3 regions of the Priestia veravalensis genome follow, and region 3 is predicted to be linked to each of the others. Evidence: predicted binding sites of a transcription regulator. Region 3 holds the regulator's gene; each other region holds the start of a gene.

Region 1 (3,275 bases), on a different contig from region 3:
CTTTGGAATTGGAGAGTCTCAGTTAGAAACAGATATTGAGGATTTATTAGATGCACAAACAAACCCAACCATTGCGCCGTTAGCTGCTGATGGAGAAGTAACGCTTCGCTTAACGGCTAAGCATGGAGATGTGGTTGAGGCTCATCGAATGCTTGATGAAGTAGAAAAGCAGATTATGAGCCGTGTAGGAGAGTTTTTCTACGGATACGATATGACATCTCTACAGGCTGAACTCATTGCTACAATGCGAGAGCAAGAAGTGACCGTTGCTTCAGCTGAAAGTTTAACTGGCGGATTGTTTAGTGGGACGCTAACGAGCATTCCTGGAGCTGGAGATGTTGTAAAAGGTAGCATTGTTGCTTATCACACTGAGGTAAAGCACAATGTGCTACATGTAGCAAAAGAAACCCTAGAGCAAGACGGGGCAGTTAGCGAGAGATGCGCAGAAGAAATGGCTGTTGGTGTGAAAAAGCTGACAGGCTCTGATGTTGGTATTAGCTTTACAGGCGTCGCTGGTCCGTCTAAGCAAGAAGGTAAAGAAGTTGGTACAGTTTACATTGGTATAGCTTTTAAAAATGAAAAAACACGCGTGTATTCGCTAAAGCTTACAGGCAGTCGTGATGGTATCCGTAAACGCACTGTGAATTATGGAATTTATTATCTTTTACAACTATTGAAACAGTAATATATTGAAGCGGTGTGAGGCTGGGACATAAGTAATTCAGCCAATGATAAACCTGAACGATTGAGAGTTTCTCACTTTTAATCGTTCAGGTTTTTTGTTGATTGTGAAAACAATGTTGGAAACAGGGTGGAATGGAGCGTAGGGCACTCGACTCCTGCGGGAAAGAGAGGGAAAACTGAGATCCCGCAGCGCAGCGAGGAAGCTCAGGTTCCTCCCCGCGGAAAGCGAGTGGCCGTAGCGCAATGGAACGAACGTGTTGAGACAAACCAAAAAGATTGGAACAGCTATTGTTCGTCTCTTAGAAGCAATCTTTTGTTATGTCCCAAACTCTTTTCCTTCATAAAATAGTTATTTTTTTAAAATATGGTCTTGGCTGTTAAAATAAAAAAATCGAACGTTTATTCGCTTTTTTGCTTGTCAAATGACTCAAAAGCGAGTATAGTTATGTATAGAAAGTTAATTAAAACGTCATTGCTACTACAATGTAGTAATCTTAAATTATAAAACAAAGCAAGCAAGTATAGAGGAGGAAATCGAGTGAACGATCGTCAAGCAGCCCTTGATATGGCTCTAAAACAAATTGAAAAGCAATTCGGTAAAGGTTCAATTATGAAATTAGGAGAACAAACGGAACGTAAAATTTCAACTGTGTCTAGTGGTTCTCTAGCGTTAGATGTTGCGCTTGGTGTAGGTGGGTATCCACGCGGACGTATTATTGAAGTTTATGGTCCAGAAAGCTCTGGTAAAACAACAGTTGCGCTTCATGCAATTGCAGAAGTACAGCAGCAGGGTGGACAAGCAGCGTTTATCGATGCTGAGCATGCGTTAGACCCGGTGTATGCACAAAAGTTGGGTGTCGATATTGACGAGCTTCTTTTATCACAGCCTGATACAGGTGAACAAGCACTTGAAATTGCTGAAGCGTTAGTTCGTAGTGGAGCAGTTGACATTCTGGTTATTGACTCTGTTGCAGCCCTTGTGCCTAAGGCTGAAATTGAAGGTGAAATGGGAGATTCTCACGTTGGTTTACAAGCTCGTTTAATGTCTCAAGCACTTCGTAAGCTATCAGGTGCTATTAATAAGTCGAAAACAATTGCTGTTTTCATTAACCAAATTCGTGAAAAAGTTGGCGTTATGTTTGGTAACCCTGAAACAACGCCAGGTGGACGTGCGCTTAAGTTCTATTCTTCAGTGCGCCTTGAAGTTCGTCGTGCTGAGCAGTTGAAGCAAGGTAACGATATTGTAGGAAACAAGACAAGAATTAAAGTTGTCAAAAACAAAGTAGCACCACCATTCCGCGCAGCTGAAGTGGATATTATGTACGGAGAAGGAATCTCAAAAGAAGGAGAAATTTTAGATATTGCTTCTGATTTAGATATCGTACAAAAAAGTGGAGCTTGGTATTCTTATAACGAAGAACGTTTAGGTCAAGGCCGTGAGAATGCGAAGCAGTTCCTAAAAGAAAATGTTGATATTCGTCAAGAAATTGCTGGCCAAGTTCGTGAATATCATGGATTAGACGAAGCGGCAGAGCAAATGCCTGAAGACGATGCTCAAGATGAATTGAAAATTTAATAACACTTCTTTTGCTTAAAAAAGACTCTTTTTTAAAAAAGGGTCTTTTTTTTGAAAAAAATGTTAATCATAGTGATAGCAGGGGCAAGGATTTTCGTGACATAGCATTTTCATAGGCTTGACAATAAAAATGGACAGACTTACAATTAAGATGTATATTTTCCCTTTTTAAAACATTTTAGCGTTTAAAAGCCTTTGTGTGTATATTGAAAGGTGAAGGCGATATACATGCCGACATGAAATTAAAAACTTACAAGTTTATAGCAAGGGGAGGTGAAATGATGGATATAATTACAATCATCTTCGCTTTGCTTGGCCTAATCGTCGGTGCAGTTGTTGGCTTTTTTGTTTGTAAATCGATTGCTGAAGCTAAGGTTGCGGGAGCAAAGTCAAACGCAGAACAAATTATCGATGATGCAACCCGTGAGGCGGAAGCTTTGAAAAAGGAAGCTTTATTAGAAGCGAAAGATGAAATCCATCAGCTTCGTACAGAGGCAGAACTAGATATTCGTGATCGTCGAGCAGAACTTCAAAAACAAGAAAATCGATTAATGCAAAAAGAGGAAAATCTTGATCGAAAAGACGAGTCACTTGATAAACGTGAAGCGGCACTTGAAAAGAAAGATAATTCTCTTACTGTTAAACAACAGCATATTGAAGAGATGGAAAGCAAAGTTGAAGAATTAGTCAAGGCTGGTCAAGCGGAATTAGAACGCATTTCAGGCTTAACGAGAGACGATGCACGAGCGATTATTTTAGATCGTGTTGAAAATGAACTTTCCCATGATGTTGCGATGATGGTGAAAGAAACAGAAAATCGTGCCAAAGAAGAAGCCGATAAAAAGGCTAAAGAAATTCTTTCGCTTGCGATTCAACGTTGTGCAGCGGATCACGTAGCTGAAACAACGGTTTCAGTTGTTAACTTACCAAACGATGAGATGAAAGGTCGAATCATTGGTCGAGAAGGTCGAAACATTCGTACATTAGAAACATTAACAGGTATTGATCTTATTAT
Region 2 (3,275 bases), on a different contig from region 3:
ATTGCCTATAAGCTTAAAAACGGCAAGACGCTTGTGCGTGAGTATGAGTTGAACTTTAAAGCGTATCATCCACTGTATAAGAAAATCGCTGAAACAAAAGAGTTTAAAGAAAACTTTAATCCATTTTTACGAAGTGGAGATATGAGTGATGTTACAAATGTACAAATTACCTCGGATGGACAAATTAGTAAGCAAGCTAGCATTCGCAACCCAGAAGATATTAAAGCGCTTGCTGAAATACTAAAAACGTCGATGAAAAACGAAACATTTGAAGAAATGTACAGCGAGCGCGGACCATGGGCTTATATTGATTTCAATACGGGCCAAGGCAAAAATAAGCAACACGTAACCTGGGAAAAATCGTATGATGAAGTGAGCGATTGGCTAAAGAAAAAAGGCCTATATAACAAAGTGCGTGTATTACCAGAAGATATTGAAAAAATAGTTGTGCTAAAAAATCCACATCAGCATGAAATAGACTTTTATGCAGACGAAGAATTTCCTTCATTAGTAGAATCTGAGAAAACGATTGAAGTGAAGAATAACGATCAAAAAGAAGAAATTTTAGAAACCGTATCTTGGGCAAGCAACGGAGCTTATTTAGTCGGTATCTATTATAAAGAAGATCCTAGTACTCCTGAAATCCAGGAATTTACTGAGGAGACAGTTCCAGACTTTATTAAAGAAAAATTACTAAAATAAAGGGAGAAGAAATATGAGTGCTAGCAATATTGAACCATATTTGCGACAGGTGCTAGCTTATTTGCAAAAGCGAGGTGTCAGCAAGCAAGATGCTGAAGATATCACGCAAGATGTAGCGATGAAATACTTAGAAAATCAATATAAAGTTGAACAGGGGAAAGAAAGAGCTTGGTTGTTTCGAGTTGCTTTAAATAAGCGCTGTGATTTAATCAGAAAAAATTCCGTTCATACTCGCTATGTGCTAACACAGGGACCAACAGAGCTAAAAAATGCACCGATGGATTTTGTATTATCCAAAGAGCAATTTGAGCAATATGTAAAAGCTTTAAATAAATTAAAGCCTCAATATAAAAACCTATTGATCTTAAAATATGAGTATGGTTTAAAATATGAAGAGCTTTCTGAACAATTTAACATGAAAGTCACGACTATTAAGTCTGCACTTTATCGAGCACGAAAGCTATTCATGAAGCATTATGCATATCAGCTTATGTGAAAGAAGCCAATCTTCTACTTAGAGGATTGGCTTTTTTCATTCTTTACTACGCATTTTTCGCTTTTTATAGGCTAAGCTTCCAACACTGATGGCAATAAACAAAATAGTGAATTGAGAAATGGTTTCAAATGAAGCGGCATCATCAACTTTAAACCCCCATAAAAAAAACGCAAACGTCCAAACCAATCCAAATGAAAATGTTGTTGTTATATAATTAAGGTGAGGCATTTTCGTTGTTCCTAAAAATAATGGCATAACGTGTCGCATTCCCGGCAAGAAGAAGCTGAGCATAATGCCGAAGGAACCGTATGAGGTAATGAGGTTTTCAATTTCATATCGCTTTTTTTGAAAGCGTGATTGAGAGAGAGCTTTTATTGTTTGCTTGCGAAACCATCTAGCAAATAAGAATTTAACATATAAGCTAAGCATCATGGCACTGTAAGTCAAGAGAAAAGCAATAAGAGGGTGAAAAGTAGAAAGAGTGGCATGGTTACCTGCAAGCATAATAAAGAGAGGATCTGGAATAGGTGTGAAATTAGCACCAATGATGATTAATAAAAAGAAATATCCATATCCAAACTGTTGAATTACTGTGATAATCTGATCCACCACGGCGTTTCCCCCATTTTTGTCAAAGTTATTATAGTATACGAATGCTTCAAAGGGATGTTCATCAAACAATCCGCCCGTTTTTTACTCTTTGTCCATCATATTACAAACCGCTATAGAATTATTCACATTAATTGTTTTTTGGTTTAAAATAAGAACATATATTCTGTTGGTTCGGATAGAAAGAAGGTGAGTGTGTTGAAAGGCATGTATCCAAAAAAGGGAAGAGTCATATTGCATATTGATGTTAATGCTTTTTATGCATCGGTGGAAGAAGCGCGTAATCCGGCACTGAAAGGAAAACCTATGGCCATTGCGGGTAACCCAAAAGAGCGTAGAGGGATTGTGGTAACGTGCAACTATGCGGCTCGCAATAAAGGAATATATGCACCGATGCCATTATGGGAAGCTAAAAAAATTTTTCCTCAGCTAATTGTGTTAAAACCAGATTTTACTCTTTATCGCAAAGTATCAGCGCAAATGTTTTCTTATTTATCAACGATCTCTTCTATTCTTGAGCCTGCTTCTATTGACGAAGGATATCTAGATATAACGGATTGCTTTCATCAAGGTACGCCACTCGAGATTGCACAGCGAATACAGAACGATCTTTTGAATGAGTTACAAATACCGGTCTCAATCGGCATTGCACCAAATAAGTTTTTAGCTAAAACGGCAAGCAACATGAAAAAACCGCTTGGAATTACAATTTTAAGAAAGCGCGATATTCATCAGAAACTTTGGCCACACCCAGTGGTTTATATGCATGGTATAGGTAATAAAACCGCTGAGAAGTTGAATGCCGTTCATATCCATACGATTGAAGAGCTAGCGCACGCAGATGATCATAAGCTAAAGGCCACAGTTGGAGTAAGAGGAGTAGAAATGAAGCAAAGAGCTAATGGGATTGACGATCGACCTGTAAATCCAAATCGCAGGTCGGAATTTAAGTCGATTGGACATTCAAAAACATTAGCGAAAAATATGACGGATGATCGGGAGATGGTACCGATTTTAAATGATCTCGCTGAGTCTGTTAGTAAGCGAATGCATGCCAAAAAAGTAGTCAGCAAAACGATTCAGTTAACCATTCGCTATAGTAATTTCAAAACAATTACAAGAACCCAAACCATTGATCAGTGGACCAATCAGTCAAAAGTGTTGCTTCATTGGGTAAACAAGTTGCTTCAAAAGCATTGGAACGGTGAACCAGTTCGCTTGTTAGGGGTAGCAGCTCTACAAGTAGAACGAATGAACGATCGAAATCAAGAGCAGCTTAGTTTATTTACATATGAACGGCACGTAAAAGATGAACCGCTCTATAAAGCAGTTCAGCAGCTTCAAAGTAAATATGGTGATGAAATTATACGAAAGGGGTTAAAAAAATAATAGAAGAGAGTATAGAACGACATGTTTCAATCCACTCTAAAAGGGTAATATATCCATAGAGCGTGCAAGAGCTTTTTTG
Region 3 (3,275 bases):
CAATTGATAAAGTACGAATTGTTGCAATTGAAAGATCTTCAATACGTTGTGTCATAACTCTTCATTCCTTTCAAAACTATGTATATATGTAATCATACTAATGATTAACGATTTTGTACAATATTTGATTCGTTTTTTTTCGTACTTTTACATTTTTCGTTTCCAAACGCAAAAATATACAAAAAAACTAGAGAAACTCATTTCCCTAGTTTTTGCACCACAGCAAACCATCGCCTTAGTGTAGACGCTTCTTTTTGCTATCTTTCAGTTTTTTAGGGGTTACGTCATTCCCTTTTTCATCAACAACTTTAATCGTATGAAGATGATTTGTCATTGATTGACGGAACGTTTGTAAATATTCTTTACGAAGCTCTTGCTGTTCTTGTGCTTCAGCTTCTGTTAAACCTTCCGCCTTTGATTTTTTAGATAGTTGATTGATTCGTGCCATTTTATCTTTAGACAACATTTTGTCAGAACTCCTCGCTTTTTAATACAGTTTAAACCATAATACAATACTACACATCTTACTAAATCTCTTGTTTTTTAGCAAGAAGCTCGCCTTGGTCGTCGCAGTACTCCTGATAGCGACGGTGTACAGTTGCTTTTGATACCTTATAACCAAAGCCTTTTAGCGTGACAGCAATTTCTGCAAATGTTAAGCCATTATTACGTAGTTGTACAATTTCTTCTATGGGAACTTCCTTTCGTTCTCTACCTGAGTTTACATGCTGGTTTTTCAAATTATGCTCCGGGTGATACCCATTGGCAACTGCTCTTTTCATACCTCGTTTAATTTTTGCATTATGTAATTTTCTTTGATGTTCTTCCACCAAGCTAATGATGTTTAACAACATGGAATCAGCTTCTGATAGCTGTAGCTGTCCCTGATGACTAATCGTGTAAATTGCTACTTTCTCTTTATTTAACGCGTGCAGTAAAGCAATCCTTGCATTTCCACGCCCCAGTCGTGTTTCATCCTGAATAAGCAGGGTAGAAACGTCTTCTGCTTTTAATAATTCTAAGACTTCTAATATTCCTTCTCGGTCAACTTCATAGCCGCTCGCTTTTTCAGAAATAACTTCACAAACTGTAAAATTATGCATCGTAGCAAGTTGCATTAACTCTTCTTCCTGCCTCTTTAACGATGTCTCTTGGGCTTCTTTATCCGTACTTACTCGACAATAGATAACTGCTTTCATCTTTCTAGCTCCCTTTCTTCATTTCCAAACACTAAAACCCCTACCATCGTTCAGTAGAGGACTCGTAGCTCTAGTTCACTTATCAAAAGCAATCTGATGATCACTTGCTAAATCAGATTTCAATACCGGAATATATAACTGATCTCCCGGAGAAAGCGACTGTGTAGATGGAACAGTTAGCTCATTCATATTTTGGACCCATTCTACAAATTCATTTGGTGATAAATTATGATGCTTACTATATTCTTGGGATAATTCCCAAATAGTGTCACCCTTTGCAATAGTAACAGTTGTATATTTTTCTAACTCCACTCTATCTGCTCCTAATAGCAACGTCAAGACATATGTAAGTGCGGCGATAACCACAAAAAAGGTAGTATAATGTTTAATAGATTCTATTAATGGTCTCATTTCAAATCCCCCTCAGAATGTATGTTCTCATTTTATTGCGAACATCCGTTTCTGTCAATGGGTTTTTTCGAACTTATGTTTGTATATTATATATAGCCATGATATAATTTATAGCAAAGAATAGCTAAAAATGAGGTGAAATGTATGAAGCTATCAAAACGTCAACAAGAAATACTAGATTTCATTAAGCATGAAGTGAAATTAAAAGGATATCCCCCATCTGTTCGCGAAATTGGTGAAGCAGTTGGTTTAGCATCTAGTTCAACAGTTCACGGGCACTTAGCTCGTTTAGAAAGTAAAGGTCTAATTCGTAGAGACCCCACAAAACCAAGAGCAATTGAAGTTCTTCAAGCAGAGGCCGATGTAAGCATTCCACAAAGTGCAGTTATAAATGTTCCTGTTATCGGTAAAGTTACGGCAGGCTTTCCAATTACTGCAATTGAAAATGTAGAAGAATACTTTCCGTTACCTGACAAGTACGCCTCTCCAGATGAGCAAGTATTTATGTTAGAAATTATGGGAGAAAGTATGATTGAAGCCGGTATACTAGATGGAGATATGGTCATTGTTCGCCAACAGCAAACAGCTAATAACGGCGATATTGTTGTAGCAATGACGGAAGACAACGAAGCAACTGTCAAACGTTTCTTTAAAGAAGATAATTTCGTTCGCTTACAGCCAGAAAACTCCACAATGGCACCTATTATCTTACGTCATGTAACTATTTTAGGAAAAGTCATTGGAGTATATCGCTCCATTCATTAAGAAAAACCAGCTGCAACCCAGCTGGTTTTTTATGTTTTTTTTTGGTCAAATATAGGTATATTACTTAAAGAGCAATAATGAAAAGCATAAGGGAGGGAATTTCTCAGTGGATAAGTGGCAAGCAATGAACTCTCCTTTTCAAGATATTACACCGAATCGTGCAATAAACATGTTCTTGTTTCCTTTTTCTTTTAACCGAAAAGAGAAAAAAGATTTAGTTTCAGCTCTTTATGAGCATGAATTTGACTTTTTTTCTCTAGAGAATACAGATTTAGAAAAGAAATTTTATAGCAAAGACTATTTTGTTTCCCACGCTAGCCTTGATCAATACTTTCTTCCTTATATCGAATGTATTCTCTTTCCTCAATCACCAAAAGAAACAGGGCTCATTCGATTTTCAAAAAAGGTGAATCAAGAAATTACATTTGAAACAAAAGCGTCAACAATTCTAAGTGAAGTTTTGTCTATTGATATTTTTTTATGCCCATTTGAAATCGGTGTAATGACGATTCGTATCGAAGTAAAGGGAAACCATTATTCGTACGATGACGTCATTGAGTTTATGAATCATTTTCGCGTATTAGAGCCTAAATTAGCTGAAGAGCACGGAGCGACCATTACATACAAAAATAAAACCTATGATAAAGTACAAGATTATATTTTTTCAAACTTAACACCGTTTCTAAAACCTTACATTGAGCAAGAAACACAGCACAGCAAACATTTTGGAAGCCTGCCTTATTTTATTGATGAACGGATGTACGTACTAAGTTACGTAACCGTCAACAATGAACAGCCTATTAGCAGTGGCACCTTATTTCGAACTGGACAACTGAACAGCTATGATACTGGCGGTAAACCATTTATTTCAGCTAGAAACCAAGAATATATTGATGAATA

Evidence for each region. Region 3 encodes LexA, which represses DNA repair genes until DNA is damaged. Its sites were predicted from a motif close to CGAACATATGTTCG; they were not measured.
Region 1: recA (recombinase RecA) is a predicted target of LexA. The motif match lies at 1,077-1,090, and genes of this name have one in related genera.
Region 2: AS180_RS19120 (DNA polymerase IV) is a predicted target of LexA. The motif match lies at 1,962-1,975, and genes of this name have one in related genera.

Annotation. Positions count from the first base shown of each region.
Region 1 covers NZ_KQ758627.1:67,616-70,890, reverse strand. The annotation lists gene AS180_RS00400 (competence/damage-inducible protein A) at 1-685, shown strand, start outside; gene AS180_RS22030 (hypothetical protein) at 812-1,033, shown strand; gene recA (recombinase RecA) at 1,223-2,260, shown strand; gene rny (ribonuclease Y) at 2,542-3,275, shown strand, end outside.
Region 2 covers NZ_KQ758705.1:7,932-11,206, reverse strand. The annotation lists gene AS180_RS19135 (DUF6449 domain-containing protein) at 1-702, shown strand, start outside; gene AS180_RS19130 (RNA polymerase sigma factor) at 716-1,198, shown strand; gene AS180_RS19125 (DedA family protein) at 1,235-1,810, opposite strand; gene AS180_RS19120 (DNA polymerase IV) at 1,997-3,196, shown strand.
Region 3 covers NZ_KQ758632.1:14,228-17,502, reverse strand. The annotation lists gene tkt (transketolase) at 1-55, opposite strand, end outside; gene AS180_RS04690 (DUF896 domain-containing protein) at 236-466, opposite strand; gene AS180_RS04685 (YneB family resolvase-like protein) at 528-1,199, opposite strand; gene yneA (cell division suppressor protein YneA) at 1,275-1,610, opposite strand; gene lexA (transcriptional repressor LexA) at 1,755-2,375, shown strand; gene AS180_RS04670 (magnesium transporter CorA family protein) at 2,482-3,275, shown strand, end outside.